Regions from separate parts of the Ammoniphilus sp. CFH 90114 genome, predicted to be linked through region 2. Evidence: predicted binding sites of a transcription regulator. Region 2 holds the regulator's gene; each other region holds the start of a gene.
The links. The regulator Rex, encoded in region 2, represses fermentation and respiration genes when NADH is low (regulators of the CRP and FNR family bind a similar motif). The targets are predictions, from matches to a motif close to TTGTGAAATATTTCACAA.
Positions count from the first base shown of each region.

Region 1: the regulator Rex is predicted to act here: its motif matches at 4,922-4,939, upstream of EIZ39_RS14030 (anion permease).
Region 3: the regulator Rex is predicted to act here: its motif matches at 4,536-4,553, upstream of nirB (nitrite reductase large subunit NirB).
Region 4: the regulator Rex is predicted to act here: its motif matches at 2,622-2,639, upstream of hcp (hydroxylamine reductase).

Region 1 is NZ_SDLI01000005.1:351,335-359,068, forward strand. Features, by position in the region: gene pruA (L-glutamate gamma-semialdehyde dehydrogenase) at 1-324, shown strand, start outside; gene EIZ39_RS14005 (transporter substrate-binding domain-containing protein) at 463-1,422, opposite strand; gene EIZ39_RS14015 (SDR family oxidoreductase) at 2,065-2,856, shown strand; gene EIZ39_RS14020 (winged helix-turn-helix transcriptional regulator) at 2,853-3,275, opposite strand; gene EIZ39_RS14025 (LysR family transcriptional regulator) at 3,649-4,515, opposite strand; gene EIZ39_RS14030 (anion permease) at 5,005-6,489, shown strand; gene EIZ39_RS14035 (FAD-binding protein) at 6,517-7,734, shown strand, end outside.
Region 2 is NZ_SDLI01000008.1:32,303-40,036, forward strand. Features, by position in the region: gene EIZ39_RS17495 (chemotaxis protein CheW) at 1-399, opposite strand, end outside; gene EIZ39_RS17500 (hypothetical protein) at 603-923, shown strand; gene EIZ39_RS17505 (DUF3231 family protein) at 1,075-1,605, shown strand; gene groL (chaperonin GroEL) at 1,765-3,402, opposite strand; gene groES (co-chaperone GroES) at 3,497-3,778, opposite strand; gene tatC (twin-arginine translocase subunit TatC) at 4,070-4,837, opposite strand; gene EIZ39_RS17525 (redox-sensing transcriptional repressor Rex) at 4,830-5,477, opposite strand; gene EIZ39_RS17530 (molybdopterin-binding protein) at 5,504-6,496, opposite strand; gene EIZ39_RS17535 (MogA/MoaB family molybdenum cofactor biosynthesis protein) at 6,490-7,005, opposite strand; gene EIZ39_RS17540 (5-formyltetrahydrofolate cyclo-ligase) at 7,089-7,667, opposite strand.
Region 3 is NZ_SDLI01000005.1:360,164-367,897, reverse strand. Features, by position in the region: gene fdnG (formate dehydrogenase-N subunit alpha) at 1-802, opposite strand, end outside; gene fdhD (formate dehydrogenase accessory sulfurtransferase FdhD) at 817-1,569, opposite strand; gene nirD (nitrite reductase small subunit NirD) at 1,706-2,035, opposite strand; gene nirB (nitrite reductase large subunit NirB) at 2,032-4,455, opposite strand; gene EIZ39_RS14055 (fumarate hydratase) at 4,629-6,155, opposite strand; gene EIZ39_RS14050 (molecular chaperone GrpE) at 6,160-6,477, opposite strand; gene EIZ39_RS14045 (CoB--CoM heterodisulfide reductase iron-sulfur subunit B family protein) at 6,504-7,385, opposite strand; gene EIZ39_RS14040 (succinate dehydrogenase/fumarate reductase iron-sulfur subunit) at 7,382-7,734, opposite strand, start outside.
Region 4 is NZ_SDLI01000001.1:613,185-620,918, forward strand. Features, by position in the region: gene ribE (riboflavin synthase) at 1-500, shown strand, start outside; gene EIZ39_RS03205 (bifunctional 3,4-dihydroxy-2-butanone-4-phosphate synthase/GTP cyclohydrolase II) at 519-1,712, shown strand; gene ribH (6,7-dimethyl-8-ribityllumazine synthase) at 1,727-2,194, shown strand; gene EIZ39_RS03215 (hypothetical protein) at 2,326-2,529, shown strand; gene hcp (hydroxylamine reductase) at 2,698-3,993, shown strand; gene EIZ39_RS03225 (hypothetical protein) at 4,119-4,973, shown strand; gene EIZ39_RS03230 (CcdC family protein) at 5,023-5,499, opposite strand; gene EIZ39_RS03235 (hypothetical protein) at 5,681-5,869, shown strand; gene EIZ39_RS03240 (hypothetical protein) at 5,915-6,121, opposite strand; gene EIZ39_RS03245 (hypothetical protein) at 6,364-6,597, shown strand; gene EIZ39_RS03250 (hypothetical protein) at 6,610-7,734, shown strand, end outside.

The DNA.
Region 1 (7,734 bases), on a different contig from region 2:
AAAGCGCAGATTATGCAGGAAGAAATTTTTGGACCTGTTCTTGCTATAGCCAAGGCAAAGGACTGGAAGGAAGCCATTGATCTGTATAACGACACGGAGTTTGGCTTAACAGGTGCCTTCTTCTCTAAGGTGGAAGAGCGTATTGAGTATGCGTTAGAAACCATGCACTGTGGAAACCTTTATATTAACCGCAAGTGCACCGGAGCGTTGGTAGGGGTTCATCCATTTGGAGGATTTAATATGTCTGGAACAGATTCCAAAGCTGGCGGATTTGATTATCTCCTATTATTTACTCAAGCTAAAATGACGTCTCGTAAAATTTAAACTAGTTTCAAATAGAATGACTCTCTGTTAAGGGGCCTATTGAAGAGAAGTACCAAGGTTCGGTTATTGCTGTTTTCGAATAATGTAAGCAAAAAAAAGCTACCAAAGAGGATCACTCTGTTGGTAGCTTTTTTAATTCTACTTAATCCATTGATTTTCCAATTTTTCAAACTCGCCTTTCAAAGTCATTTCTTCCATCCAGAGGTTCACCCAGTTAGTGAAGACTTGATCCCCGCGATGCATGAGGTAACCTTTCTCATCCGTAGTAAATGTATCATCTGTTAAAGCAGCATATAAACGTTTATCTTCCTTTGAATAAAGCATAGCTTCAATGTTGTCCGTTATCATAACATCATACTTGCCCTCTGCAACTAGTCCAGGAATATCTAAATTATTTTCGACTACCGTAACTTGAGCCTTTTTGAAATTAGCATCAACAAATACTTTGTTGGTTCCGCCAGGGTTTACTCCGATTCTTACATGGGGTTGATCAATGTCTGCTAGACTCTTAAACTTCTCCTTGTCTTCTAAACGAATGAGAGGAGATTTACCAAATTCGATATATGGATGTGTGAGTTGAGCCGTTTTCTGACGGGCCACATTCCTTGTAATTCCGCCCATAGCAATATCAAACTTATCGGCTAGTAAGTCACTCATTAGTGTTGGCCAGGAAGTCTGAACAAACTTTACCTCTACTCCTAAATCTTTTGCCATCTTTTTGGCTGCGTCGATATCGTATCCCTCATATTCTCCTGTTTTTGGATTAAGGTACGTAAACGGTTTGTAATCTCCAGCCGTTCCTACACGAATATAGCCTCTCTTGATGATAGCGTCTAAACGAGACTCTATATTTACTGTGTTCTCTTCCGGATTCCAAGAAACAACCCGACCTAATGCTTCTCCAATGGCTCTTGCTGAAACGAAGGTAGTACCATCAACTACAGCGCCTGGGATTGATTTGCCATCTGCGACGACTTGAACCGTAGATGGAGCTTTCGATGCTTCGACAGCAGGAGACGAAAGCGCTGTCAAGTAACCACCAGCAAATAAGGATAAAGCCAACATGCCTTTAATCAGTAGAGTACTTTTCTTTTTCATAGGGGAACCTCCAATATGTAATATACTAATATAATTCAGATAAGAGAATTTTACCATAATTAAATAATTTGTAAACTATTTTTATTTACCTAACAATTTTCTGGGAAATCAGGTGGGTAAATGATGAACTTTTAAACCATTAACTCTATAAGAACATATATTGAATGAACAGGAGGTAGAGATCTAGTAAATGATCAAAACAAACAAGATACCCAAAGTAAAACAGTTTAGTTTTCCTTGTTTTTATGGAAACTGGTGTGGACCAGGATGCAGTGGGCCCAATAGACCAATAGACGGCTTAGATGCTTGCTGTCGGTCGCATGATCGATGCTATCGAAGACGCGGTTGGCGTAACTGCAATTGTGATCGTCAGTTAACTAGATGTGCAGAAAAATATGCAGACCCTTTAACTGTAAGAGGAAGGATGGCATTACTTATTATCCATTTTTTTTCAAAACAAAATTGCCATGTACTTCGTCGTACTGCGTCTTCTAAACCATGGATGAACGCTAAAATCTTCAGGCAAAGACGGAGAATATTCTGTCTGTTCGAAAAGTTTTGACTGCAGCGTCTGAACTTTGCTATTATTCTATTAGCCTAATTCAATGGAAAGAAAAATCCTCGCTAGAAAAGGAGTATACGATGAAACTTGGACTAACTGGAAAGAACGCTGTGATTACGGGTGGAAGTGCTGGAATTGGACTTGCTTGTGCCAAAGCACTTGCAGCTGAGGGGGCCAATGTCGTTATTATCAGTAGGAATCAGGAGAAATTAGATAAAGCAGTGGCCATCTTGAAAAACATTGCCCCAGACCGTTCTATATTCTCGATTTGTGAAGATTTAACCGATTGTGGTGCACCAAAGAGGAGTGTGGAGGAAGCGATCTCTAAACTAGGAAATATCGATATTTTGATTAATAATGCAGGATCAGCCCGTGCAGGTATCTTTTGGGATTTGGAAGGACAGGATTTTATCCAGGCCTGGAATCTTAAATTTTTAGGGTATGTTGAGATGGTAAGGGAAACAGCTATACATATGAAGCCCCAACGAAGAGGGAGGATTGTCAATATAATTGGAACAGGAGGACGAACGCCTAGCCCTACCTTTCTTCCAGGAGGGACTGTAAATGCAGCGCTTTTAAATTTTACAAAAGGAATTTCTAGAGATCTCGCAGCCTACGGGATTAGAATTAATGCGATTTCTCCTGGAATTACCGCTACTGAACGTGCAGAAATGCTTGCACAGCAGAATGCAGAAGCGAATGGTATTACGATAGAAGAACAAAAAAAGGAGGATAATGCTGGAATCCCCCTTGGACAGATGGTACAACCTGAAGAAATTGCCACCATGGCTTTAATCTTAGCATCCGATATCATCCCTTCTATGACCGGAACAGAGATTGTAATAGACGGTGGTAAACAGCCAGGACTTTAATTGGACAAAAAATTAACTTCGCGTGTTGTTTGATTGCAGTGCGTGCACTTATAAGCAACCTCAACCTCGTGATCGCAATCAGGGTGAACGATCGAATAATATTTATCATCAAGGAAGCGATTACCCCAAATGGCAATGGAGTTCAGGATATGTCTTAACTCCTTGCCCTTTGGTGTGAGTTCATAGGAATAACGTGGTGGGTGCAAGACGTAAAGGTTGGAGGTTAAAATTGATTCCTCTTCGAGCAATTTTAACCGATCTGATAGGATATTAGGGGCTAGGCCCTCTAAGGCTTCTTTAAGTTCGGTGAATTTGGTTTTACCTTTTAGTAGTTCACGAATAATTAATAGGGTCCAGCGATCACCAATAATATCTAGGGTTTTGGCAATGTTGCAGGGGAGATTATAATTTTTAGGCACAGTAGGAACTTCCTTTCCGGATTTTAACATCTAGATTATAGTATGATGGACTGAGTATTGAAAATCAACTCAGTAGTATATTTTTGAAATGTGCGTTGCAAAAAAATACTTAGTATTATATATTAACTTTAGATGTATAAATTATCCTATTAAGGAGTGGAATACGTGTTATTACAAAAGCTTTCATGGGCAGGAGTATTGGTTCAATCGAATGATAGTAAGGAAAACTAGTCAGAGTCTACCGTGTGAAAGGAAAAGGACTGCTGTTTTTTTAAAACGAAAAAAGGAGTCCTTTCTGATCACATGAGTAGATTCATCTCGCACCTTTACGTTCCTGCTTACACCTACTAAAGTATAGGGCCGTAACGCTCCATCATAATTGGGTGAAATACGCTTCTGCAAAATCAATAAACTGCTTACAGTTCTTTGTGAGATGCTTATTCTTCTTCCAGGCGAGGCCAATCTGAACTTTCGTCTGATTGGATAATGGAATCTGAACAATATCCGAACGCTTTGCTACGATGAGTTTCATAAAAAGAGAGATTCCAAGACCGTTTGCCACAAGTTCTTTTGCAGTGCTCACTTCATGCGATTCAAAGACAATGCGGGGGGTAAAACCATGCTTCTCACACTCTTTTAAGGTGAGTTTGCGGTGTAAGAAATCGGGGGTTAAGGCTACGAAATCCTCGTCTTTTAATTGACTGAAGCATATTTCTTTATTCTTTGCCAAGGCATGATCCGGATGCATACAGACCATAATTTCTTCTTCCATCAGTGGGATTACGTTTAACGAGCTTTGGTCTTCAGGTAAGATGATGAGTCCTAAATCCAGTTCACCGGTTTCCAACAACTCACAGGTGGAAACAGATCCTTTTTCCATAACTTCGATGTCGATGGCGGGAAAACAATGTTTAAACTCCTTATAAACACTGGGAAAAATCCGGGCCCCGATCATGGGAGGCAGACCCATTTTAATTTTACTGAGACGGTCTTTTACTTCCTCAATAGAACTTTGAATCTCACCGAGAATCGACTCAACTCTTTTATGAAACAGCTCACCATGATGGGTTAGAGATACATTTTTCGTATTCCGGATTAGCAGCTTGACGCCAAGTTCCTCTTCAAGTTGATTTACGGCATTCGTAACAGTAGGCTGGGAGACGTGGAGCGCATGGGCAGCATGAGTAAAGTTTTTATGTTTGCCTACCTTATAGAAATATTCAAGATGTCTTAGTTCCATTCAAACCTCTCCCCGCAGTTTATTTACTCTTAATAAATTGTAGCATAATTTAAATAGAACTCTTTGTGAATCAATGAACAATCTGTGAAAGGAGTTATAAAAGTTATAAATGACTTCATAAGGGAAATTGATTTCCGATATCCACGTCGATATGAAAGAATAAGAGTGTAGCAAGGAACACCATAACAACTCAAATTAAGAAATGAAAGTGAGGGAACAGCATGACAAGAAAAAACAACCTAACGCACAGGGAGGATGAAAAGAGGCTTCAAGAAATCTGTATCGACTTATGCTTAAGTTATGATGACCCTTATATGTCATGCGGAAACTGCCAGATTCTACGACAGTTGGATAAAGCCAACGAGTGTAGAAAGATTTATGAAACAAGATTTTGATCTAACTATTTATGTGAAAAACTTCACAATTAATTACGCGATTTACCGTAAGATGCCTTTGTAATAAAAAATACAAGAGCTGAGGTGTGTGAAGATGGTTGCTAAACCAAAACCGAGTTTTCAACTTCCTAAAAAGACTAACACGAGTCAACCTGCCAAGACCAAATCTGAATCCGAATTAAAACTTCTGCCTTTACTCCTGACGTTGGCTGTCGGTGTAATCATCTGGTTTATTCCACCACCAGAAGGGCTAGATCAGAAAGCCTGGCACTTATTTGCCATATTTGTAGCAACGATCATAGGTTTTATCACCAAGCCTCTTCCAATGGGAGCTGTAGCCATTGCCGCAATAATGGCAACAGCAGTGACCGGAACCTTGTCGACATCCGATGCGTTAAGTGGATTTGGAAATACCACCATTTGGCTCATCGTCATCGCCTTCTTTATTTCCCGGGGCTTCATTAAGACTGGATTAGGAGCAAGAATCTCCTATATGTTCGTTAAGCGATTTGGTAAAAGGACCCTTGGTTTATCTTATTCACTCTTAGTCAGTGACTTGCTCCTCGCGCCGGCTATTCCAAGTAATACAGCTCGGGCGGGAGGAATTATCTTCCCGATCATCCGTTCTTTATCTGAGACCTATGGGTCTAAACCAGAGGATGGGACTGAAAGAAAAATAGGTTCATTCCTCTTAAAGACGTCATTTCAAGGAAACTTAGTTACCTCTGCCATGTTTATGACCGCCATGGCGGCAAATCCGCTCATTGCTACGTTGGCTAATGATGTCGCCGGCATTAATATTACTTGGACAGGTTGGGCATGGGCAGCGATTGTCCCAGGATTAGTCAGTTTGATTGTGATTCCTTACTTCCTCTATAAGGTCTATCCACCTGAAATCAAAGAAACTCCAGGTGCAGCGAAGATGGCGGAAGAGAAGCTAAAAGAAATGGGACCAGTAAAAAAAGAAGAATTTTATATGCTGGGTGTGTTCTTCATCATCTTAAGCTTGTGGATCTTCGGTGATAAGTTAGCTATTGATGCGACAACAACGGCTTTCATTGGGTTGTCCATCCTCCTCTTAACACAAGTGTTGTCCTGGAATGATATTAAGAAGGAACAAGGGGCTTGGGACACGTTAGTATGGTTTGCGGCTTTGGTCATGATGGCTACGTTCCTTAATAAGTTAGGTATGGTTCCTTGGTTTAGTGCAACGATGGAAGGGTCTGTAAGCGGAATGTCTTGGGTTGCAGCTCTCGTTGTTCTCGCTCTAGTTTACTATTACACGCATTACTTCTTTGCTAGTTCGACAGCTCATATCAGTGCTATGTACGCTGCTTTCTTGGCGGTCATGCTAGCAGCTGGGGCACCAGCGATGTTAGCTGCCTTACTCCTGGCTTTCTTCAGTAACTTATTTGCTTCTACAACTCATTACGGTACAGGACCTGCTCCCGTGTTCTTCGGTGCTGGTTATGTCACACAGAATCGTTGGTGGTCTTTAGGATTTGGAATTTCCATTTTACACATCATCATCTGGTTAGTTGTGGGCGGACTTTGGTGGAAAGTGATTGGACTTTGGTAGAAAACTTAATTTGAAGGGGGTTATCCCATGCTTCAATACGATATTGTGATTGTAGGTGCAGGAGGGGCAGGCATGATGGCTGCGCTGAATGCAAGTAAGGAAGAAGACCTTAAAGTGGCTGTGATCAGTAAAATCTACCCAACCCGCTCCCATACGGGGGCGGCGCAGGGTGGGATTAATGCCGCGATGAAAAATCGTGACTCGACCGACTCAACGGAAAAGCATTTCCGCGATACGGTGAAAGGAAGCGATTTTCTAGCTGACCAGGATGCTGTTGAATTCTTCACCTCTAATATGCCGGACATTATCAAAGAATTAGATTATTTCGGAGTTCCTTTTTCCCGAGACGAGAATGGCAACGTAGCCCAGCGCCCATTTGGGGGGGCTTCGAGTCCAAGAACATGCTATTCTGCAGATAAAACCGGTCACGTGATCCTTCACGCTTTATACGAGCAATGTCTAAAACAAGATGTAGTGTTCTTAGATGAATGGTTTCTTCTCTCTCTTGCTGTTGAAAATGGAAAGCTAGAAGGTCTCGTAGCGATGGATATGAAAACAGGGGACATCCATCCGATCCAAGCCAAGGCCGTTGTTTTGGCAACAGGAGGGTTCGGCCGAATCTATTGGAGCCGAACGACCAATGCCATTAATATGACAGGGGATGGGACGGCGGCTTGTTTTGAAGTAGGTATTCCACTCAAGGACCCGGAATTCGTGCAGTTCCATCCTACAGGTTTAGCCTCCACGGGTGTCCTCTTGTCTGAGGCTTGCCGAGGGGAAGGTGGCTATCTCCTCAATAAGGATGGGGAGCGCTTCATGCAACGCTACGCTCCGGAAAAAATGGAACTTGGACCACGTGATTTGGTATCTCGCTCCATTGAAACGGAGATTAAAGAAGGTCGCGGTTTTGGTGAAGAGATGGGATCTTATGTTCTTATGGATCTTCGTCATCTTGGAGAAAAGAAGATTATGGAACGTCTTCCGCAAGTAAGAGAACTAGCCATGGAATTTGAAGGAGTAGATCTGATCAAAGAGCCGGTTCCTATTCGCCCGAGCTGTCACTATATGATGGGAGGCATTCATGTTACGGACTTTAAGACATGCAGTACTCCTATTGAAGGGATCCATGCAGCAGGGGAATGTTCAAGCGTATCGATTCACGGAGCGAATCGATTAGGTGGAAACTCTGTAGCTGATGTGGTCTTATTCGGAAAATACGCAGGACTTGGTGCACGGGAATCTGCG
Region 2 (7,734 bases):
TTGAATATAGGTAGATTCAATTCCACCAACAACGGTTGGAGGGGGCTCAATTTCACTTCGGTTTATGTCCGTGACATCACTGCAGCTATCCACTACAATACCAACTTCAATCTCCTCTAGGCTAAGGACAATGATTCTTGTGTCTTCATTGTAAGGTTCAGACGGAAGTCCAAAGCGCTTGCGAAGATCTATCGTCGGGATGACCGACCCCCTGAGATTCATCACACCAATGATATAATCGTTGACATTCGGGACACGTGTTACATTTGTCATTCTTTCAATGGAATTGACTAATGTAACATCAATTCCATAGTCTTCATCATTAATGCGAAAGATAACAATCTTTAACAAATCATTAAGGGCATCGACGGTTGCTAAAGATGATTGATCCATTTCCATTTCCCTCTCCCCTTCTCGTCTTATATGTCATTCTATTATGTTCTATTTTACAATGCATTGCTAGTTTGAGATAGAGGGAAGCGTAAACATAATATGAAGATTTGATTCTATTGAAAAATATATGATTGTCTACTCTATCTACCCAATCAAATCGATTGCTTCTTGCATCTAATATAACTATAAAAAAGAAAGGAGATGAGCTTATGAGCAAGAAAAAAACACGTATCTCTCGTAAACGAGTGGTCGTCACAGCAAAAGACGCACGTGTAAGGCAGGCACTTGGAAACGGCTTTACTCGCTGGGTATTTAACACTACCATTGGACCAAGAACCTTCTTTGCTTTTACTTTCAACGCAGGAAGCCGAAGCATTATTAGTAATGGATTCTGGGTCTCTGCTAACCAATCTCTTGATGCCCATGAAACGAGCAGCTATTCGCAAACACCAAACAGAGGAATTACTGTGGTATTCAACCCTACCCTCGTTACTAGGCAAGCCCAGTTTTTCTTTATTACGAAAGACTAATTAAACAACTCGAAATTAAAGAAATGAGGGTGTCCCAAAGACACCCTTATTCATGTCAACCACATCGAAATCTTGGACGGTATTGTTTGTTTATGAATGGAAATATTAAAGAGACTCAAATTATAAATACAAACCTTGGGGGTGCTACCAAATGTATATGCTAGACGTTATTAAATCTGCATTTGCTCCTTATATGGACGGAGAAAAGCCTCCACTACATATCGGCGAAGCATTTAATCTTTGGTACTATTATTCTGGCGTAGTTCAATCCAAACGAGCCACTGAAGTCGGGTTTAATACAACTCAGGATGAGGAATTAAAAAAGGTGCTTGAGGATTTAATGAGAAATGTTCATGATCCCATTCTCAGAGAACTAACAGAATTCCTTCGTAACGAGGCTGTATCCCTCCCACAAACAACTCCGGAGAAACCAACCGTGGGAGACTTTAAAGATATTCCTGAGGGAGTTAAACTTACTGATGTTGAGATTGCCAACAGTATCAATTGGAATGAACTCATGGGAATTCAAATCGCTACCAGAGGAATTATTGAGTCAACACGAGCAGATGTAGGAGCTATGTTTGCCAGATTCCAAGTGATGAAATTAACCTGGGCGTTAACAATGAAGCAACTACTTCAAAAGCGCGAATGGATCAGTATCCCACCCTACATTAACAAATAACAACTGCCTACATAATGTGGTAAGAGTACGGATTCATGTGCCTCCAGTATTACATAGACAATGAAAAAAGAGGCCCTTCACAAGTTTACTCAACTCGTGGAGAACCTCTACTTTTTTATCGTTAGGTCTAAACCCTTATTAATTCAGGGGTTCAGGGCATTACATCATGCCGCCCATGCCACCCATTCCGCCCATGCCGCCCATATCAGGCATTCCAGCACCTTTTTCTTCAGGCTTGTCGGCGATTACAGCTTCAGTTGTTAAGAACATAGCTGCAACGGATGCTGCATTTTGAAGAGCGGAACGAGTAACCTTAGCAGGGTCAACGATACCCGCATCGATCATGTTTACCCACTCACCTGTTGCTGCATTGATTCCAGTTCCAACTGGCTCATTCTTTAAGCGCTCAACGATAACGGAACCTTCCAAACCAGCATTGCTAGCGATAATACGAACTGGTTCTTCAAGTGCACGAAGTACGATGCGAGCACCAGTTGCTTCGTCTCCTTCTACTTGAACAGCTTCTACAGCTTTAACCACGTTGATCAAGGCAGTACCACCACCGGATACGATACCTTCTTCAACAGCAGCACGAGTTGCGTTAAGAGCATCTTCAATGCGAAGCTTCTTCTCTTTAAGCTCAGTTTCAGTAGCAGCACCAACTTTAATAACCGCTACACCGCCAGCTAATTTAGCCAAGCGCTCTTGAAGCTTTTCTTTATCGAAATCAGAAGTAGTCGTTTCTACTTGTGCACGGATTTGCTTCACGCGAGCTTCGATGTTAGCTTTATCTCCAGCACCTTCAACGATTGTAGTGTTTTCTTTAGAAACAACTACACGTCCTGCAGTACCAAGATGTTGGATCGTTGCAGCCTTAAGGTCTAAACCAAGATCTTCTGTGATTACTTGACCGCCAGTTAATACCGCGATATCTTCAAGCATAGCCTTACGACGATCTCCAAATCCAGGAGCCTTAACTGCTACAGCAGTGAAAGTTCCACGAAGCTTATTCACTACTAGAGTTGCAAGAGCTTCCCCTTCTAGATCTTCAGAGATGATCAACAACGGCTTGCCTTGTTGTACAACTTTCTCTAGTACTGGTAAAATTTCTTGAATGCTAGAGATCTTCTTATCTGTGATCAAGATGTAAGGATTCTCAAGAACAGCTTCCATCTTGTCAGTGTCAGTGATCATGTAAGGAGATACGTATCCGCGGTCAAATTGCATACCTTCAACCACATCTAGTTCAGTATTGAATCCTTTGGACTCTTCTACTGTGATAACGCCTTCCTTACCTACCTTTTCCATAGCTTCTGCAATCAACGTACCGATTTCGTCATCAGCAGCAGAGATCGCAGCAACTTGTGCAATGGATTCTTTCGTTTCAACAGTTTTAGAGATATTCTTAATCTCTTCAACCGCTGCACGAACAGCCTTTTCGATACCCTTGCGGATAACCATTGGGTTAGCTCCGGAAGTAACGTTTTTCAAACCTTCACGGATCATAGCTTGAGCCAATACCGTTGCCGTTGTTGTACCGTCACCCGCTACGTCGTTTGTCTTCGTAGCTACTTCTTTAACTAATTGAGCACCCATGTTTTCGAATGCATCTTCTAGTTCGATTTCCTTTGCAATGGTAACACCATCGTTTGTGATAAGAGGAGATCCAAACTTCTTCTCAAGAACTACGTTACGGCCTTTTGGTCCTAGAGTTACTTTAACCGCATTAGCTAGAGTATCCACACCACGAAGCATAGCGCGGCGAGCTTCTTCACTAAATCTAATATCCTTTGCCATTTAAAGATGCCTCCTTCTAATTCATATATGTAAACCCGAGATTTATTTACGAAGGGACGAGTCCAGTTGGACCTTATAGTCCCAATGAACTCAATTATTGTAAGATAGCAAGAATGTCGCTTTCACGCATGATCAACAATTCTTTGTCACCGAATTTCACTTCAGTACCAGCGTACTTAGAGAAGATAACTTTGTCGCCTTCTTTCACTTCAAGGGCAACGCGCTCTCCGTTCTCAATACGTCCAGAACCTACAGCTACAACGCGGCCCTCTTGAGGCTTTTCCTTTGCTGTGTCTGGTAGAACGATCCCACTTGCTGTTGTCTCTTCCTTAGCAATTGCTTCGATAACCACGCGATCACCTAATGGTCTTAACACTGTGAAACACCCTCCTTAAGGACATTTGCGTTTTATTAGCACTCATTCAACTTGAGTGCTAACACATTTATTATAATAGTCATTTTTCCCCAACTTTGCAAGCCCCTAAATCACTTTTTTTATTAAAAATTTGTAAATATATGTATGAACTACAGATTTACCCTTTCCATTTTGTCCCAAGGTGAGGCTAAGCATACCAAGGGTCATATGTGGAGAGTATTTTATCGATTTTAGTGAATCCTGAAGGGACGCAACCCAATCCATCACAAAAAAGAGGAGATCACTCTCCTCTTAATCGTCTGTTTTAATAATCGCAAATTCTTCTTCCCATTCCTTGTCTCTTTCCTTCTGTTTGCGATAGACGAATCCGGATAGCCAGATACTAATCTCATAAAGCGCAATGAGCGGGATGGAGACAAGAATATTGGATATAAAGTCTGGTGGGGTAACTAAAGCTGCGATGGTGACAAAGATCAATATAGAATACTTGCGGAACTTCTTAAGAATCATCGGGTTGACCACCCGAATCGTGGTCAAAAACAAAATGACGACTGGGAGTTCAAAAAGCAAGCTGACAGGAAGAATTAAGTTAAACATGAACTGGAAATATTGCGTTAGCCCGTAGGTTTCTTCTGCCCCCAAAGCAAACGTGAAGTTGGACATAAACCCAATAATCATAGGAAGTAAGATATAATAGCCGAAGCTTAAGCCCAACAGCAGTAAGATAATGGCAAAAGGAATATAAATCAGCAAGGCCCTCTGCTCCACTTGGGTAAGTCCTGGAGACATAAATCGCCACACATGAAATAAAATAACAGGCAACGTCAGTATAACAGCAATGATAAAGGCCACTTGCATATAGATCCGCAGAGCATCCGAGAACCCAAATACATGCCACGAAATGTTAGACGCAGCTGGATCATTCTTTAAATGTTCTACAAGGGTTGGTGCTACGACAAAACCTATGATCATAAACAAGATAAAAAAGGAAATAACCCAAATAAGCCTTTTTCTTAGCTCAGATAGGTGATCCACCATTGACATTTCTTTATCATTCATTTTCTTCTACGACCACCGGTTCATTTTTTTTCAAAAAGTAGACAAGCGACTGCAACTCAACGCTAAGATCGATATAATGAATTTTTATATCCTCGGGTACTTGCAATCTAGTCGGGGTAAAATTTAGGATTCCCTTAATTCCAGATTTCACAAGTTGATCCGTAACATCTTGCGCTGCATGTACCGGCACGGTAAGGATAGCAACTAATGCATCCTCCTCTTCCACTACACTTACAAAATCATTCAAAGGATAAATCGGGATTCCATTTATCTTTTGTCCAACCTTCGATGGATCATTATCAAACGCGGCAACTATCATCGCGTTATTTTTTAAGAAGTCATACTGAAGGAGAGCGGTACCTAAATTTCCCACTCCCACGAGGATAACATGGGTTGTTTCATCCTGCTTCAAGAACTCTCTTAGAAATTGAATTAAATACTCTACATCATACCCATAACCTTTTCTCCCTAACGCTCCTAAATAGGAAAGATCTCGACGTATTGTTGCTGGATCAATATTCAGCGACCGGCTGAGCTCTGCTGAAGAAACCCTAGTAATACCCAATGAGGAAAGCCCGTGAAGATATCGAAAATATATGGGAAGTCTCTTCGCTGTTACTTTAGGTATAGCTTGTTCCATGAGCTCACCTCCTCATCGTCAATTTACTAACACGAATGAAATCCTCCGTAGCCCATGGAGGTAATATCTTTGGCTGTGATCTTCTCTCCCGCAAGAATTCTAGGCAAGAACACATCAAAGGAAGTATGCGGATCATGCATTACGCATCCTGGTAGTCCCATGATCGGAATATCCCCGTAATAGGCCATCAGCAGCATAGAGCCTGGAAGCATAGGGGTTCCGTAGCGGACCACTTCAGCTCCTACCCCTTTGATTGCGCCAGGTGTACGATCGTCAGGATCCACCGACATTCCTCCAGTCACGAGGATCAAGTCAACCTTTTTATCGATAAAGTACCTTATCTCATTCTGAATCTGCTCGGCATCATCATTCGCAAGTCTTTGCTCTATTACTTCAGAGCCGAAAGCCTTAAGCTTCGCCCGGATGACAGGACCAAACTTGTCCTGAATTCTTCCGGTATAAACCTCACTTCCCGTTGTTACGACCCCCACCCTCATAGGCTTAAAGGGCTTCACGGAGAGAGCAGATTGTTCTGCTAATCGTTCAACTGCCAGAATCTTGCCTTCCTCAATAATCAATGGGATGGGCCGAACACCAGCCAAGGATTGACCCGGTTGGACCACTTGATTATCTACTAAGGTAGATAAAGAGATTCCTTCTAGTTCATTGACCTGGTGAACAATATCTGCTCGAACCTTGAGCAAACCATGTATCTTGGATTTAAGTGTCACTTTTCCTTCGACTGGCTCTGTTAAGAGGATTTCGCCCCCCGCTAGTGCCTTCGCCATTCTTTCCGCTCCCTCATTCTCATGAAGGTAGCCAACAGGTATGTCCATGATATAAATATGTCTTTTTCCGATGTCTAACAATAGAGGTATATCTTCTGGTGTGATTTCATGCCCCGCCTTAAATGCTCTTCCTTTAAACTCACCTGGGAGAATACGAGTCAAGTCATGACCGAGTCTCATTCCCACAGCTTGTTCAACTGGCACTTCTATCAAGTACGAAGATTTCACCACTTTTCCTCCCTTGTAATAGATCCAACCCCCACATTCCCATGAATGATATTAATCGCATGTGGAATCTGGTCGCATATAGCTGTAAAACACTCTTCCACTCCCTTAGGGTTGCCAGGAAAGTTCACAATTAGGGTGTTGCCTCGTGTACCTGAAATCGCACGAGTGAGCATCGCACGACGAGAATTCGCAAGAGATGCCCTTCTCATCTCTTCCGCTAGTCCTGGAACATGGCGATCGATAACCCCTTCTGTAGCTTCAGGAGTCACATCCTCCGGACTAAGTCCCGTTCCACCAACGGTTAAAAGTAAATCCACTCTTTCTCTATCCGTTAGCTCAATCATAGTCTCCTTCAGCATCTCGATGCTATCGGGAACAGTGCGATGAATATGTATCTCACTATCTAAGTGCTTCTTTAGCAACTCAATTAGCTTTTCTACGCTATCGTTTTCTCTTTCTCCTCGATAAATCGAATTGCTCGCTGTGACAACACCAATTTTATATACAGACATGAAAATCCTCCTAGTTGAAAGATAAATAAGTCTCAGTTCAGTAACAAGAGTCCATCTATATTGTACATGATTTCACAACGTAATTAAAACGAATTTATACAGTCAATCCATCCCTCGTCCGTAACAATGGTTTCCATCCGGAAGTCATGGTCATCCATTGGAATGGATTCTACGATTTGTTCTACAAAACAAGGTGCGATCATCCTTGGCAGTTTAGGAAGCTTTGACAAAAAACGATCATAGTAGCCCCCTCCATACCCAAGTCTTCCACCATTATGGTCAAAAGCTACACCTGGCATAATAATAAGATCTATTTTCTCTAGATTCGCTGTCGGTGATATTTCGGGGTCAGGCTCTAAGATGCCATAGATTCCCGGAACTAAGGTTTCCCATCCCCTAAACAGGTAAGGAACCATTTCTTTTTTTTCTACAAACGTCTTCGGAATAACGACTTCTTTTCCCTCTTGCAAGGCCGTCGATAACAGCTCACGAATATCCACTTCATCCCCAAAAGGGACAAAGGAAAACAAAGTTTTTGCTTCTTTATAGCTTTGGTTATCTAATATTTGACGAACAATTTGCTCAGACTTTTTCTTTCTTATACTGCTCTCTATCTGACTTCTCTTGGATAGTATTTGCTTTCTTAACCATTTTTTGCTCACTATGTTCATCTTCCTCCCTTCCCCGTCACCTTTCGCATAAGGAATGTGGTAAACTAAAGAATGTATA
Region 3 (7,734 bases), on a different contig from region 2:
GTAGGGGGGCATAGAGATCCGCTTGACTCGACGTTCGGGTAAAGCGAGGATCGACCGAAATAATCTTCCCTCCGTTTTGTTTTGCTTTCAGTAGCCACTTGAAACTAATCGGATGATTCTCAGCTGGATTAGCCCCGATAATGAGGGCACAGTCCGTATATTGCAGGTCATTCCAGTGATTCGTCATTGCTCCACGTCCAAAGGTAGGTGCCAGACCGGCAACCGTAGAGCTGTGTCAGAGGCGCGCTTGGTGTTCGATATACGTCAGTCCAAGCCCTCTCATCATTTTAACTAGTAAGTAACATTCTTCATTATCTAGGGCGGCTCCACCTAGACTTGCTATCGCCTCTGTTTTATTAACAAGAATCCCATTTTCCTTTTCCACAAAGGTGTTATCTCTAGTCTTCTGGATTTTCTCAGCAATACGATCCAGCATCCAATCCCAGTCTTTTTCTTCCCATCGATCGCTTCCAGGTGCACGATACAACGGTTTCTTCACCCTTTGATCGGAAGTGTATAACTGGCGAATCGTCGTTCCTTTGCTGCACAATGATCCTTGATTAATCGGATGATCCGGATCTCCCTCGGTAAATACAACATCATGGTCCCGGGTATGCACAAGAATCCCGCATCCTACGGCACAATAAGGACATATCGTCGGTGTCACTTTTGTCTCTGCTATCTTAAGTTGTCTTGTTTTTGCTTGAGCTTCCTTGGAGTTAAAACCTAGCTCCACCACGGCTAACGTAAGCGCGGTTGCCCCAGATAATTTCAGAAACTGTCGTCTGGTTAGATCAGGCATCACTCTTCCTCCTTTTACATGATCCCTTGCTTTTCCGATAGATCGTCTACCACTCTACCGCATGAACTGTAAATTAACGTCATACGACCGCGGAGATAACCCACCACCTCAATCTGTAGAAATTTGGCAAGCTGAACAGCTTGTTTCGTTGCTGCTGTTCGTGAACCAACGATGCCAAAGCCAAATCTTGCTGCTTTCGCTAGCATTTCATATGAAATGCGTCCTGTCGTTAGAAGGATTAAGTCTTCTGCTTTCCATCGATTACGAACCGCGCACCCAATCGCCTTATCTACCGCATTGTGGCGCCCAATGTCCTCCCGAATGGTAAGGTTCCCATTGGAGTCAATGAGACAAGCTCCATGCATGCCTCCGGTCTCGAGATACATCTCACATCGTTGCGCGAATTCATTTCTCTTTTTTAATAAGTACGAAAGCGGGACTCTAGCTTTGTTTTTGACTTTCTTGAACTGCTTGACATCTGTCATCGAAAAGAAGGTTACCCCTTTTCCACAACCTGCTGTAAAATGTCTTCGCTTCTCTAAGAACTTTTCTACATCAAATCCGGGTCCTGTGGTCACCTGTATTGACCCTTGTTCTTCCTTGATTAGTAAACTATCAACATCATCTATGGATTGAATCATTCCTTCAGAATAGAGATAACCGATCGCCCAATCTTCTAAATCAGCTTTCGTAAGTTGAAAGGTTGCAATCTCCTTTTCATTCACCATCAAGGTGAACGGATACTCTTCCGGACAATATTTATTCACTTGGGAAACACCTCGCTTTCCCCTGGTCTAGGTTAAATATTTTGTTGATAAATAAAGCTTACCGTTTTAAGATTTCGAAGGCAGTGAAAAACCTCACTTTACAAACTGGAAATACCATCCATGTTGATATCTGTGGCTAAGCCATTTCCATTCTGATAAAGATGCGATCCCCTTCGATCTCAATAGGAAAGGTTTTTACTAAACCTTTATGAGGTGCCTGTACGGTTCCGTCACGAAGGGATATTTTCCAGTCATATAAAGGACAATAGACGAACTCTCCACTGACAAGCCCTTCAGAAAGTACGCCGCCTTTGGGATGTGGACTTCTGTTTTCAATAGCTCTCACTTCTCCATTCGTTAGACGAAACAAAGCGATTTCCCACTGACCTACGGTAATGGCCTGTCCCATTCGTTCAGGGAGCTGACTATATTCAGCAACTTGGATACGAGCTATGGTTGTTTTCATCGGGTTACCTCCACGTTTACATTGCGGTGACTATAGTAATGATCTTGAAGGCTGGATTCCTCTAAAGTCTGTCCCCAAGGATCAACATATCGAGCCAAGGTTTGCTCGAGCCGATCATTGAGTTCTCTACAAGTAGTTGGATCTGCTAGGTGCTCCTGAACCTGCTTGAGATCTATACGCTCCATCCACTTCGAAGTGCGTTCCAGATAAAGAGCGGTCTCACGATAATATTGTAAATAGGCTCCTGTAAGTTCCAACGCCTCTTCTTCGGTCTTAACTTTGGCTAAAAACTCCCCAGCACGTAAGTCTGTTCCACCGTTCCCCGCGACGTAAATTTCCCAACCTCCGTCTACTCCAACAAACCCAATATCTTTAATACCGGCCTCTGTGCAGTTGCGAGGACATCCAGACACGCCCATTTTCACTTTGTGTGGTGTATCTAAGCGCTCAAATCGTTTTTCTAATTCGATTCCAAGTCCCATGGAATCTTGTGTACCAAAACGGCAGAAGGTTTTACCTACGCAAGTTTTTACGGTTCGTAGGGTCTTCCCGTAGGCGTAACCTGAAGGCATCTCCAAATCAGACCAGACTTGAGGAAGCTCTTCTTTCTTAAGTCCGAATAAGCCAATTCGCTGCCCACCCGTTAATTTCACCAAGGGTACCTGATACTTGTCTGCAACGTCGGCAATTTTCCGCAAGTCATTCGCCGTGGTCACACCACCATACATTCTTGGAATAACGGAGTAGGTTCCATCCTTTTGGATATTGGCATGAAGCTTTTCGTTAACCAACCGCGAATCGCGGTCATCCTGATAATCAGGGTAAATCATACCTAGATAATAGTTCAGGGCTGGACGACACTTTGTGCACCCTTCCTCGTTCTTCCAACCAAGGACCAACATGACCTCTTTGACCGAAGTAAGTCCCTTTTCACGAATGCCTGCCACGACTTCATCTCTGCTCCAGGAGGTGCAGCTGCATAAGGTAGGTTTGAGATCAGCTGGTTCAAAGGAGCCACCTAATGTATGCTCGAGGATGTTCTGGATCAGCGGCTTGCATCGGCCGCAAGAGCGTCCTGCATTCGTACACCCTCCGATCTCCTCCACGCTGGTCAGCCCACGGGATTGCACAGCCTCAACAATCATGCCTTTATTGATCCCATTACAGCCGCATACGACCTCATCAGCAGGCATGGAGGAGACATCTTGGAAGCTCTCCACACCTCCCCGCTCATTGAAAAAGGAGATCGTGGTTTTACCGGATACGTCCTCTTTTCGCATCATCATTCCGAATAAACGATTACTGTCACTCGTATCCCCGTATAACACAATTCCCGTAATGCATTGATCTCTTAGAATCACTTTTTTATAGATTCCATTCCATTCGTCATGAACTTTAATCGTTCTCGTTTCCGGACTTTCCTTGATTTCCCTTGCAGAAAACAAATCAACGTCAGATATCTTCAACTGCGCTCCTACAATAGACCCAACATAGGGATCCGGACTTTCTCCGGAAAGCTTTTTCGCCAATACTTGGGCTTGTTCATACAGCGGAGCCACTAGGCCATACAGGGTTCCAAGGTGCTCTGCACACTCTCCTACGGCATACACATGAGGAAGGCTCGTCTCCATAAAATTGTTGATGACGATTCCTCGATTCACTTGTAGACCGCTTGCTTTGGCTAGATCAACATTAGGTACAATCCCAGTTGCCATCACCACAAGATCTGCTGGCAATACGCTTCCATCCCGAAAATAAATACTAGTAACCCGCTCATCTCCAACAATTTCTACTGCTTCCTTACTCATATGAAATTTCATTTCATGACTTTCAAGTTCCATTTGAAGCATTCTTGCAGCCACTTCGTCTAATTGCTTTTCCATCAAGTAATCCATGAGATGAACAACATCCACTTCCATACCTAGACTCAATAGCCCTTTCGCCGCTTCAAGCCCAAGGAGTCCTCCTCCAATCACCACAGCTCGCTTCGCCGTCTTAGACGTTTCCATCATCTGAAGACAATCGGCTATGTCGCGAAAACCAATTACTCCCTGTTTATCTGCACCTGGAATCGGTAGAATGAAAGGGGATGAACCCGTGGCGATAATTAATTCATCATAAGAGACGATTCGGTTGTCCGAGTAAACCAGCTTTTGGGTCGTGTTTATTGTTCTAATGGCTTCGCCCGTATATAGTTCAATCCCTCGATCACTGTACCAGTCCCAATCATTCATCACGATGCTTTCTATCGTCATATCCCCTTGTAGTACATGGGACAACTGGATTCGATTGTAATTCGGATAAGGCTCTTTCCCAAAAATCGTTATATCATAAAGTTGACCATTCACCTTAAGAATTTCCTCAATCGTTCGAACACCTGCCATTCCATTGCCAATCATCACTAATTTTTTCTTGCTCATGATGTCTCCTCCATCTGTTGCGATTTGTACAACGGATTTTCTCTTGTTGATTGAAGTATACTTGAGGTTAACAGAATAACTTGTGAAAAACATCACAAAAGTGGCTTATTCACTAGATTGTCAAAATCATAAACAAAAGGGAGCCTAGCTTGTGGGCTCCCCTTACCGAGTTACTATTTTATGAACACCGGTTCTTTAAACTCGGCTAGTTTATCAAAGGAGCTTTTGGCTACGTCAGCATGTAAGCTATTTCCGTGAGAGTCCATCGTAACAATGGCCTTGAAGCCCTTCACCTTAAGGTGCCACATGGCTTCTGGAATTCCAAATTCAAGATAGTCTACTCCCTCCACTTTTTCAATGCAATTGGCGTAGTATTGCGCTGCTCCTCCAATTCCATTGAGGTAAACGGCTCCATGCTCTTGAAGACCGGCTAATGTCTTTGGTCCCATGCCTCCTTTACCGATCACGGCACGAATACCAAACTTTTTGATAATATCAGCCTGATAAGGCTCCTCACGAATACTTGTAGTAGGTCCAGCGGCTTTCACATGCCATTCTCCCTCATCATCCTTGAGCATCACAGGTCCACAATGGTAGATCACTCCACCGTCTAGATCTGTTGCACAATCATGATTCATGAGGTAACTATGCAAGGCGTCGCGCCCCGTATGGATGAGTCCATTGATGACGACGACATCTCCTACCTTCAAGGAACGAATTTGTTCTTCTGTGATCGGAGCTTCAAGCACCACAACGTCTTTCCCTTGCTCTTGCTCTTGGTCTGAGCTCGCCATATGAACTTCTTCATCCTTATATAGCCACTCTCGAATCTCTCCTGTCTCGGGATTAAGGGTCACACCTTGACGACGGAATGCCCAGCAATTATAGGCAACAGAAACGAAGAAACTTGCAGGCAAGCGATTCATGACGCCCACTTTACACCCCAACAACGTTGCTTCTCCACCAAAACCCATGGTACCGATTCCCAACTGGTTGGCTGTTTCCATCACGTAGGTTTCTAATTCAGCTAGAGTGGGATCCGGATTTAAATCATCCACTTTTCGAAACAATTGTTCTTTTGCCAATGCATACCCTGAAGTCCGATCTCCCCCGATACCAACCCCGATGAATCCAGCCGAACACCCTTGCCCTTGAGCTTGATAAACACTATGAAGAATGCATTTACGAATACCTTCTAAGTCCCGACCAGCCTTACCTAATCCTTCTAACTCGCAAGGCAAGCTGTATTGGATATTCTTATTTTCACATCCACCGCCTTTTAAGATAAGCTTGACCTCGATTTTATCCTGATCCCATTGTTCAAAGTGAAAGACTGGCGTTCCCGGACCCAGGTTGTCCCCACTATTCTCTCCGCTTATCGAATCTACAGAGTTCGGACGTAATTTCCCATTTTTGGTTGCTAAAGCTATAGCTTCCTTGATGATTTTCTTCATTTCCACTTGGTTCGAACCTGCTGGTGTTTTGATTTCAAATGTCGGCATACCTGTATCTTGACAAATTGGTGACTGGTTCACTTCCGCAGTATGGATATTACCTACAATTGTGGATAAAGCAAGAGCTGATCTTGTTCCTTCTTGTTCCCTTTGCTTGGCCTTAAGCATAGCTCGACGAACGTCTGGCGGTAAATTTGTTGATGTCTCTACAATTAATTGATAGATACTTTCCTGTAACTGTTTCAACTCCTCAACCCCTTTCAAGAGAATCTGCCTGAATGAGTTCTTCTAAACTTTCCATCCAACCAACCGTAGCCTTTAATGCAGCCGCTCCTTTCTCAACTTTAATCCAACAGCCTGTGTCCGTGTCCTTAAAATAACCTGTAATCGAGGTGGATTTCGGGTGAAAAGATTGGTGAAGGGAATATATCACTCCATGATGAATATCACTTTCTTCATACACATCATGAATCCATTCATCATGCTCGTTGAGCAGCCAGAGCACCTCCCCTCCCGCTAAGCCTACTAGCTTGGCTCGCTTCTGGTATTTTCGGTACGTGAACTTCACTTAGAGCACCACCCTCCCGAGATCTATTAAGCGAATGTCAGTGTTTTCTTTAATGTTGGTATGGCATCCATAATATGTCGGTTAATAGCTAGCTCTTCCGGTTCAAACCCTAGGGCCAGTCCAATCAGCTGAGGCAAATGTAAGATCGGCATGGTGATGTTTTCATCGCAACCCTTTTGAGCGTCAGGTTGATACATATCCAATTGCATCTGGCACAACGGACAAGGGGTAACCAGGCAATCCGCTCCTGCTGCTTTTGGAGACAAGCAATTGATCCGGGTCATGCCCATCACCTCTTTTTCCGCTGGAAATACGGCATGGAATCCACAGCAGGCTAGACGTTGGTCAAACTCTACCGATTCAGCTCCTAGGACTTCTGCTACCATCTCCATGGATTGAGGGTTCATATGATTCTCGAATCCCATGATCTTCGGTGGTCGGACAATATGACATCCATAGAAATTCGCTACCTTCAATCCCGTCAGAGGTCTTTTCACTTTTTTTCGCAAATTCTCTAACCCGTAGTCTCTAATCAACGCCCAGAGAAGATGGGTCACTTCACTTGTTCCTCTATACTCTAGATTCGCTTGTTGTAAGCCTTCATTTACTTTGTCCTTGAGATTCTCATCGTGATCGAGTCTATCCTTGGCAGTCCTTAGCATGAGGGTACATGTGTTGCATACCGTCAGGATCGGAGCATCAAACTTTTCACCTAAAGCAATATTTCTTGCATTGACGGCCACTCCTAAGAAGTCATCGACATCTTGAATATGACTAGCCCCACAGCAGGTCCATCCTTCGAGTTCTATAAGTTCAATTCCTAATGCAGAGGCTACTTTCTTCGTAGATATCATGAGTTCTTCAGCAGCTGATTCTAAAGTGCAACCTGGGAAAAATCCGTATTTCATGGCTGGTCCACCCCTTTGGCATACTCATAAATTTTTCGCACTCCAGCAATTCCCTCCACTTCCTTAGGCATGTGAAGCGGATTGATTTTTCCTTTGCTTATCATTCTTAAGGCAAACGGAACTCGTTTCATCGCTGTCTTCACAACCCCTTCCGTTTTCATTGGAAGTGTCATTTCATTTAATCTTCCTTTGTTCTTGACATCATCATGGAAAGCATAAGCATGGCGAGCTCCTAAGTTCTGGGTTTCCCCCATTTTCATCGTTTCCTGTCTAAGGTAAGCCACTTCTGCGGACAGGTTTATATCTTTCGGACATTGAGATACACATTGCATGCAATGGACACATTTCC
Region 4 (7,734 bases), on a different contig from region 2:
TTACCGTGACCTCATTTTCCTCTCGAGAATTTACTGTCGATGTCATGCCGGAGACTTTTCATAAGACAAGCCTATCTGATATTCAAGTGGGGAGCAAAGTCAACTTAGAAAGAGCCATGGCTGCAGGCGGACGGTTTGGAGGGCATTTTGTTTCGGGGCATGTAGACGGAACAGGGAAAATCGTATCGAAGACCAGCTACGGAAATGCGGTCCTGTTTGAAATTAAAGCTCCTGAACAACTTTTGCATTATATGATACCTAAAGGTTCCGTGACCATTGATGGGATCAGCCTAACCATTTTGGATGTGTCCTCTGACAGATTCAGTGTGTCTATTATCCCACACACCCTTGAGATGACCATTCTGCAACACAAGGGAATGGGTGCTACCGTTAACTTGGAGTGTGACATGATAGGAAAATACATTGAAAAGTTTATCACGACCCGCAAGCCAACTTCCAAATTGACGGAAGCTTTCTTGTCGGAACACGGATTTATGTAGAAAAGGGGAGAAGAGGATATGTTTCATAAGATTGAAGAAGCCATTCATGATCTAATTCAAGGCAAACCCATTATTGTAGTAGATGATGAGGATCGTGAAAATGAGGGAGATTTTGTAGCCCTGTCCGCAAAAGCAACTCCAGAAGTCATCAACTTTATGATTACTCATGGACGGGGACTTGTTTGTGTACCCATTACAGAGGAAAGGGCGAGCGAGCTCAAGCTTGAACCGATGGTGTTCAATAACACGGACGCACACGCTACAGCCTTCACCGTTTCAGTTGACTCCTTTGATACGACGACAGGCATTTCTGCACATGAACGTTCCCAAACCATTATGGATTTGATCAACCCAAGCATTAAACCTAATCATTTTCGCAGACCAGGTCATATCTTCCCCCTCGTAGCGAAAAAGGGAGGAGTTCTGCGTCGAGCGGGACATACGGAAGCAGCTGTAGATTTGGCCCGATTATGTGGATCCTATCCTTCAGGAGTGATTTGCGAAATAATAAATGAAGATGGAACAATGTCTCGCGTTCCTGATTTATTAAAAATTGCCGAGCAATTTGATCTTAAAATTATAACGATAGAAGACTTAATTAAATATAGAACCAACAAGGAAAAGCTCGTCCAACGTGAGGTAGAGGTAAACATGCCAACCGATTTTGGAACCTTCCGAGCGATCGCTTATACCAATGAAGTGGATCAAAAAGAACACGTAGCCTTAGTAAAAGGTACGATTGATCCGAATGATCCGGTTCTGGTAAGGGTGCACTCCGAGTGTCTAACCGGTGATGTGTTCCATTCTCATCGATGCGATTGTGGGCCTCAGTTGGCAGCGGCCTTGTCACAAATTGAGGCGGAAGGAAAGGGAATCCTTCTTTATATGCGTCAAGAAGGCCGGGGCATTGGTCTAATTAACAAACTTAAGGCATATAAGCTGCAAGAACAAGGACTAGATACGGTCGAAGCGAATGAACAGCTAGGGTTTGCAGCCGATTTACGAGAATATGGTATTGGGGCTCAGATCTTAAAGGACCTAGGAGTCGGTAAAATCAAATTATTGACCAATAATCCTCGGAAAATTACAGGAATTTCAGGTCATGATCTTGAGGTTGTTGAAAGAGTACCGATTCAAATGAAGGCCAATGTAAGTAATGAGCGATATTTAAATACCAAGAAAGATAAACTTGGACATTTATTAAACTTATAAAAGGGGATAGAATCATGGCAAAAGTATACGAAGGTAAATTGGTTGGTACCGGGTTAAAATTTGGAATTGTAGTAGGACGATTCAACGAATTCATCACTTCGAAATTGTTGAGCGGTGCTCTTGATGCCCTTAACCGACACGGGGTAGATGAAAATGATGTGGAAGTTGCCTGGGTGCCTGGAGCATTTGAGATTCCTATGATCGCAAAAAAGATGGCCGAAAGCGGAAAATATGACGCCGTCATTACTTTAGGTACAGTCATTAGGGGAGCTACTCCTCACTTTGACTTTGTCTGTAATGAAGCCGCAAAGGGAGTAGCCGCTATTGCATTACAGACTGGGGTTCCAACCATCTTCGGTGTTCTTACGACAGATACCATCGAACAGGCAATTGAACGTGCGGGTACGAAAGCAGGTAATAAAGGGTGGGAGTCTGCTGCAGTAGCTATCGAAATGGCAAATCTAACAAGACAATTTTCTTAGAACATGAAAAAAGCATTCATAGCCACAAGCTATGGATGTTTTTTTTTTGCAAAGAAGAATAAAAGGGATTGAATTTTTATAAATTATAATGTATATTTAAAACAACCAAGGGATGAAATGAGGGGAAGTTAATGAAGATGGAATTACTAGAAAATAAAAATGAACTTCAATCGCAGCAAGAGAGTGAACTGTTGCGCAAGTCCCTAATTGAGGCCACGGAAACAATTGAATTTATGGTAAACTCCCTTATGTGGAGTGCTGAATATAAGGTTTTAGCTCAATCGAAAGAGAAGCTATGGAAGTTAAAACAAGTCTTGGCCCACTTAGATGCTTAAATTTCTAGGAAGCGGAATTCCCGCTTCTTTTTTGTTTTTTGTTTTTGGAAATGGAAATCATGCGGACATTAAATTCTGATCATAATGTGAATTTGTGAGATATGTCACAACCTGCTCTTACCCTTCTTGTTAAGATAGAGTCAGTTCAAATGACGAGGAGGAAAATTGATGTTCTGTTATCAATGTGAGCAAACACCATCTGGAGGCTGTAAGGTTATTGGCGTATGTGGTAAGAATGAAGATATTGCAAGTCTACAGGATACGATGATCTTTGCCCTCAAGGGGATTGCTGCTTATGCTACACATGCTCGCCAATTAGGTTATTCAGATCCAGAGGTGGATGCGACAACACATGAAGCATTATATATGACGCTAACCAATTCAAATTTTAATATGCAAGAACATATTGATATGGCAATGAAGGTCGGCCGGGCCGCTGTGAAAGTGATGGATCTTCTCGACCGTGCTCATACGTCTAGATTGGGAATTCCTCAGCCTGTAACCATCTCCCAAAATAAAGTAGAGGGAAAAGCTATCGTTGTTACAGGACATAATCTATTTGCTTTAGAAGAGCTTCTCAAGCAAACAGAGGGTAAAGGGATTAACATCTATACACATTCCGAAATGCTCCCAGCCCATGGATACCCAGCCTTGAAAAAATATGCTCACTTAAAAGGAAATATTGGGAAGGCCTGGTTCGATCAGCGCCGATTATTCGAACAATTCCCAGGAGCCATATTGGCCACTACAAACTGCGTAATGCCAATCAAGGGAACGTATGCTGATCGCTTCTTCTCCTACGAAGTAGCCGGCCTGGAAGGGGTTGCTAAAATTCAAGGGGAAGATTTTAGCCCGCTTATTGAAAAAGCTCTTTCCCTTCCAGATGCCAACATGGAGTCTGATCAAACTTTGACTACAGGGTACCACCATGAAACCGTACTTGGATTAGCACCAGAGATCATTGATGCGGTTAAGGCAGGTAAGATTAAGCGCTTCTTTGTTATCGCTGGATGTGACGCTCCAGGAAAAGGTGGAGAGTATTATCGTGAGCTAGCCACTTCTCTTCCTAATGACACGGTTATTCTTACTACATCCTGTGGAAAATTCCGCTTTAATGATGTGGACTACGGAACAGTTGGAGACACTGGAATTCCACGCTATATTGACTTAGGTCAATGTAATAACTCGGGATCCACGGTGAAAATTGCTATGGCACTCGCTGATGCCTTTGGCTGTGAAGTAAATGAACTGCCTGTAAGTATTGTGTTATCATGGTTTGAGCAAAAGGCTGTTGCTATTCTATTAGGTCTCTTCAGTTTAGGAATCAAAGACATTCGCATTGGTCCAAAGCCGCCAGAATTCATTACGCCTGGGGTTCTAAATATTCTTCAGCAAGCATTCAATCTGAAGTTGATTGGTGTTGCACAAGAGGATATGGAAGATATGTTATCCTTGTCACACTAATAGGAAAGATAAGAGGCTGTCACAAGAAGGGTGTATTACCTTTTTAGTGATGGCCTCTTTTTACCTTCACCCCCATAAACTCCCTCTTCCTTGCGAATCAAAGAGACAGGAGGGAGAATGATAACATGAAATTAAATAAAATAGCCTATATGTCCATTGGAGCCTTATTTGCCATAATCTTATCGTTTAGCATCATTAGCTTAGCAGATAATCAGGATCAAAAAACAGAAGGGAAGAATGAACAACCAGAAGTAACAGAAGAGAAAAAGGGAAATATAGAAGGAAAAATCTCTTATTTAGATCAGGCATCAGGGACTTTCATGGTGTTTGATGGGAAGCAAAAGCATGACTTCAGTTTAACGTCTGAAACTCAAGTGATGATAAACGAAGTGAGAACAGATTCCAGTCAACTACGATTAGATGATGATGTAAAGATCATGTTAAATTCTAACGGGGATGTACGATATATATTAATCAACCGTACTGTACAGGAACCTAACCAACCAGAACCAGAGGTAACCACCGCTTCTATTCCGGAATCTAAGCCTGTTCAAGCACCATCTACCTTAGCTGTTCCGGCTTCCAACTTACCAGCTAAGGAGCTAGAGCTTCAAGAGTTAAAAGTTGAACTCCATCAAGGGGCTCAAAAAATCAAGCTAGAATGGAAAGAAGATAAGGCCGAATTAGAATGGAAAACCGGGAAGGGAGAGGTAAAGCTCAAGGGATCAGAAGCCCAGGCGTTTTTGGATGAATGGTTTACCTCCTTAAATTTAGGGGAGGGAGCAAAGGAAAAGGAAACGATAGCTCTGATTGCCAAGTCATTCAAAATAGATAGTGGAAAACCTTACACTGCGACCATTGAATGGAAAAGGGGAGGGCAAGAAGGAAAATGGACGGTCGAACCCAAAGACTGGGCAAAAGGGAAAAAATCAAAAGATCAATCCCATGATGACGATGATGATAACGATAATGACGACTAATACACAAAACTCCAGCTAACTCATGTAGCTGGAGTTTTGTGTCTTGGAGTTAGCCTATTGGCGAGCTCTTCTTTCGTGTTTCTAAGAGCTGTTTATATTTATAAGCCATTGCCACTCGCCATGGAAAGATCATGCCTACTGCAAGGATATAGAATAAACCTCCTGCTTCGTAGAAGCTAACATATTCCTCCAGATAAAACCTCATGCCTAGTCTTAAGAGGAACAATCCCATTAAGATAAACATAAAAGATCTAGAACGCTTTAGAAAGATATCTGAACCATTGATCTCAAATTTAGAAGTAAGGATCAAGGGAATGGAGAGCAGCATACCAATAAGTAAGGATTCCACTGCATACAAGAACTGAACGTGCATGGGCGGAAACAGAAACATAATAAAACCCGTGCTCATAAAAATAGGTGGTAGGATAATACGCTTTAGTGATGTGGGCTGTTGATCACGCTTGATTCTTGCAAACATAACAATGAACATCATTAGAATACTTAGAAGGGTAGCCATAATGGTCATGAGAATGCTTTCCTTTCAAACAACCTGAATGCTTATGATTATAACAAAAAAATGAGGAAGAGAAAATTTCAGTATAAAACTGTAATCTAAGTGAATTTGTCCCATAGATGTCGGAATCCTTAACGTGATCGTCTCATATATATAGAGTAGGTTCAACTCTATTTATAAGGAGGCTGAAATCATGTTTTGTAAAGTCGTATGTTCAAACCAAATCGCTTTCCAGGAAATCTGTGATCATCTTACTTGCTTGAATATACTTTATTTAGCTGAAGCGCCCAAATTAGAAATTAGCATCAAGCGTGAACCGGAATTTGTAAGCAAGCTTTTACAAGACAACGGATATGATGCTCAAGTACTTGTTCTTAGGTAATTGTTACAATGAAAAAGGCCCCTGTTTGCAGAGGAGACAGGGGGGTTAAATAGGATCATTCTTTGCATCCATGATAATAATCTCTCCCACGAGGTATAGGTGTCCATCAGAGCCTAGGATAACTAGAGGTTTTTTGCATAAGCTGCATATAACTACTAATCCGTCCCTCATTTTTCGGTGGGTTATAATGATATTCTCGTCTGGGGTACATGGGCACTGAAGAACAACCATCCATTCCCTATCCGGTCCCATCGCTCTCCCCCTCGAAAACTATAATAATTAAGATATGCGGATAAGCTAAACGGCGAAATCGGCATCTATCCCTCATAACAGCCTAATTGTTGTAACAGCTCCATTTCATCAGGAGATGCAGAGCTGTTTTTTACGTTTCTTTTATGACGAAATTTGCAGGAATCTGTCCAGTAATGGAAGGTTTTTTTATTTTCGTGTGGAATAGAACTAAGCAGATGCCTTCTATGGGGGAGTGGATAAAGATGTGGGTATCAAAAGAGTGCACCAATCCTGATTGCAAGGAATTTGGCATACAACTCGTACATCATACTTCTTTACAAGTACATCCGGAATACATGTATTGCACCTCTTGTTTGATCGGCAAGATGGTAGTTCATATGAGTCATCATCGTTTAGATGCTGAAGACACTCTAGTCGAAGAGAAAGACGAGGAAGTATCAGCGATGTTTCATTTAAATAGAATTTTCAAGAAATAGGAGAGAAGAAGTATGAGCTTTTTTACCAAGTTAACGCAATTTAGAGATAATCCAGATACAACTCTTGATCAGCAGCAGAAAGAAAGCCCATTCCGTCCTTATTCTCAAACAGAAGATGATCAGAATCAATCGATCCGCGATCTATGGCAGCAAGCCGTGGATATTCATAAAGAAAAGCTGAGTGCTTCCAAGGAACTTGATGGGGAGCATAGCGAGCTCACCATGAACGATGAGGGCCCTTTAGTCGTCGAACAGCAAGCCCAGGAAAAAGTTGAGGGAAAAGTTGAAGAAGAGCAAGTTCCGGATCTGCTCCTAGTGCCGCCCATTGAAAAAGAGACGGAACCAGTAGTACCCGAGCATGTCCTGACGGAACCTGTTATAAGTAAATCTGGATCTCAAGTGGAAAAAGCGGATCTTGAAGAGAGTGTCTCGAGCTTGGCTCACGTTACTCTTGATGAATTGAACGCTCAAGTTGATCATATCCTTCAGACCGTTTATGGAGAGTACAGAAAACAGACTAAAAACTTTCTTGGAAAAGACCCTTTGTCCATTTCGTTGCAGGAACTAAAGGATACTCCACTGGGTCAAGATTTAAAACTTATAGTGGAAGTGTACATAAATCAAGGAAGAATAACACATCAGGCCTTACTTGCAGTAAATCGAGTACTAGAAACGTTATGGAAATCATTTGGAGATCAGGATTACCGAGTTCCTGAAGGATGGTATCAGTCTCCGATTGGCTATGTTTGTCGATATATCATGGCGGGGCAGTCCACCCCCATCTTCGACCCGGTTGATCTAAGTACAGCAGCATCGATGTTAGGACAAACGGAACGTTCCATTATAGAAAATTATCCGAGACTTGGCGGTGTGAAATTGGCTGGGGGTTATGTTTTCAGTAGGCATAAAATATTGGAGTATCATCATTCCAATCTAGCTAGCGTATCTCCCGTGACTTTTGAAATGTTAGAACACTATTACAGCAACTCTAAAGTCGTAATGAAAAAACTGATGAAGATTCGATCCTTTATGATTGAAGCTTATGATCAAATTCGATACCTTCGCGAACTTCTTCTGCAGCATATTGATTTTAATGAGAATCGTATGAGACAAGCAGTAAAGGAACAGACGGAAAGG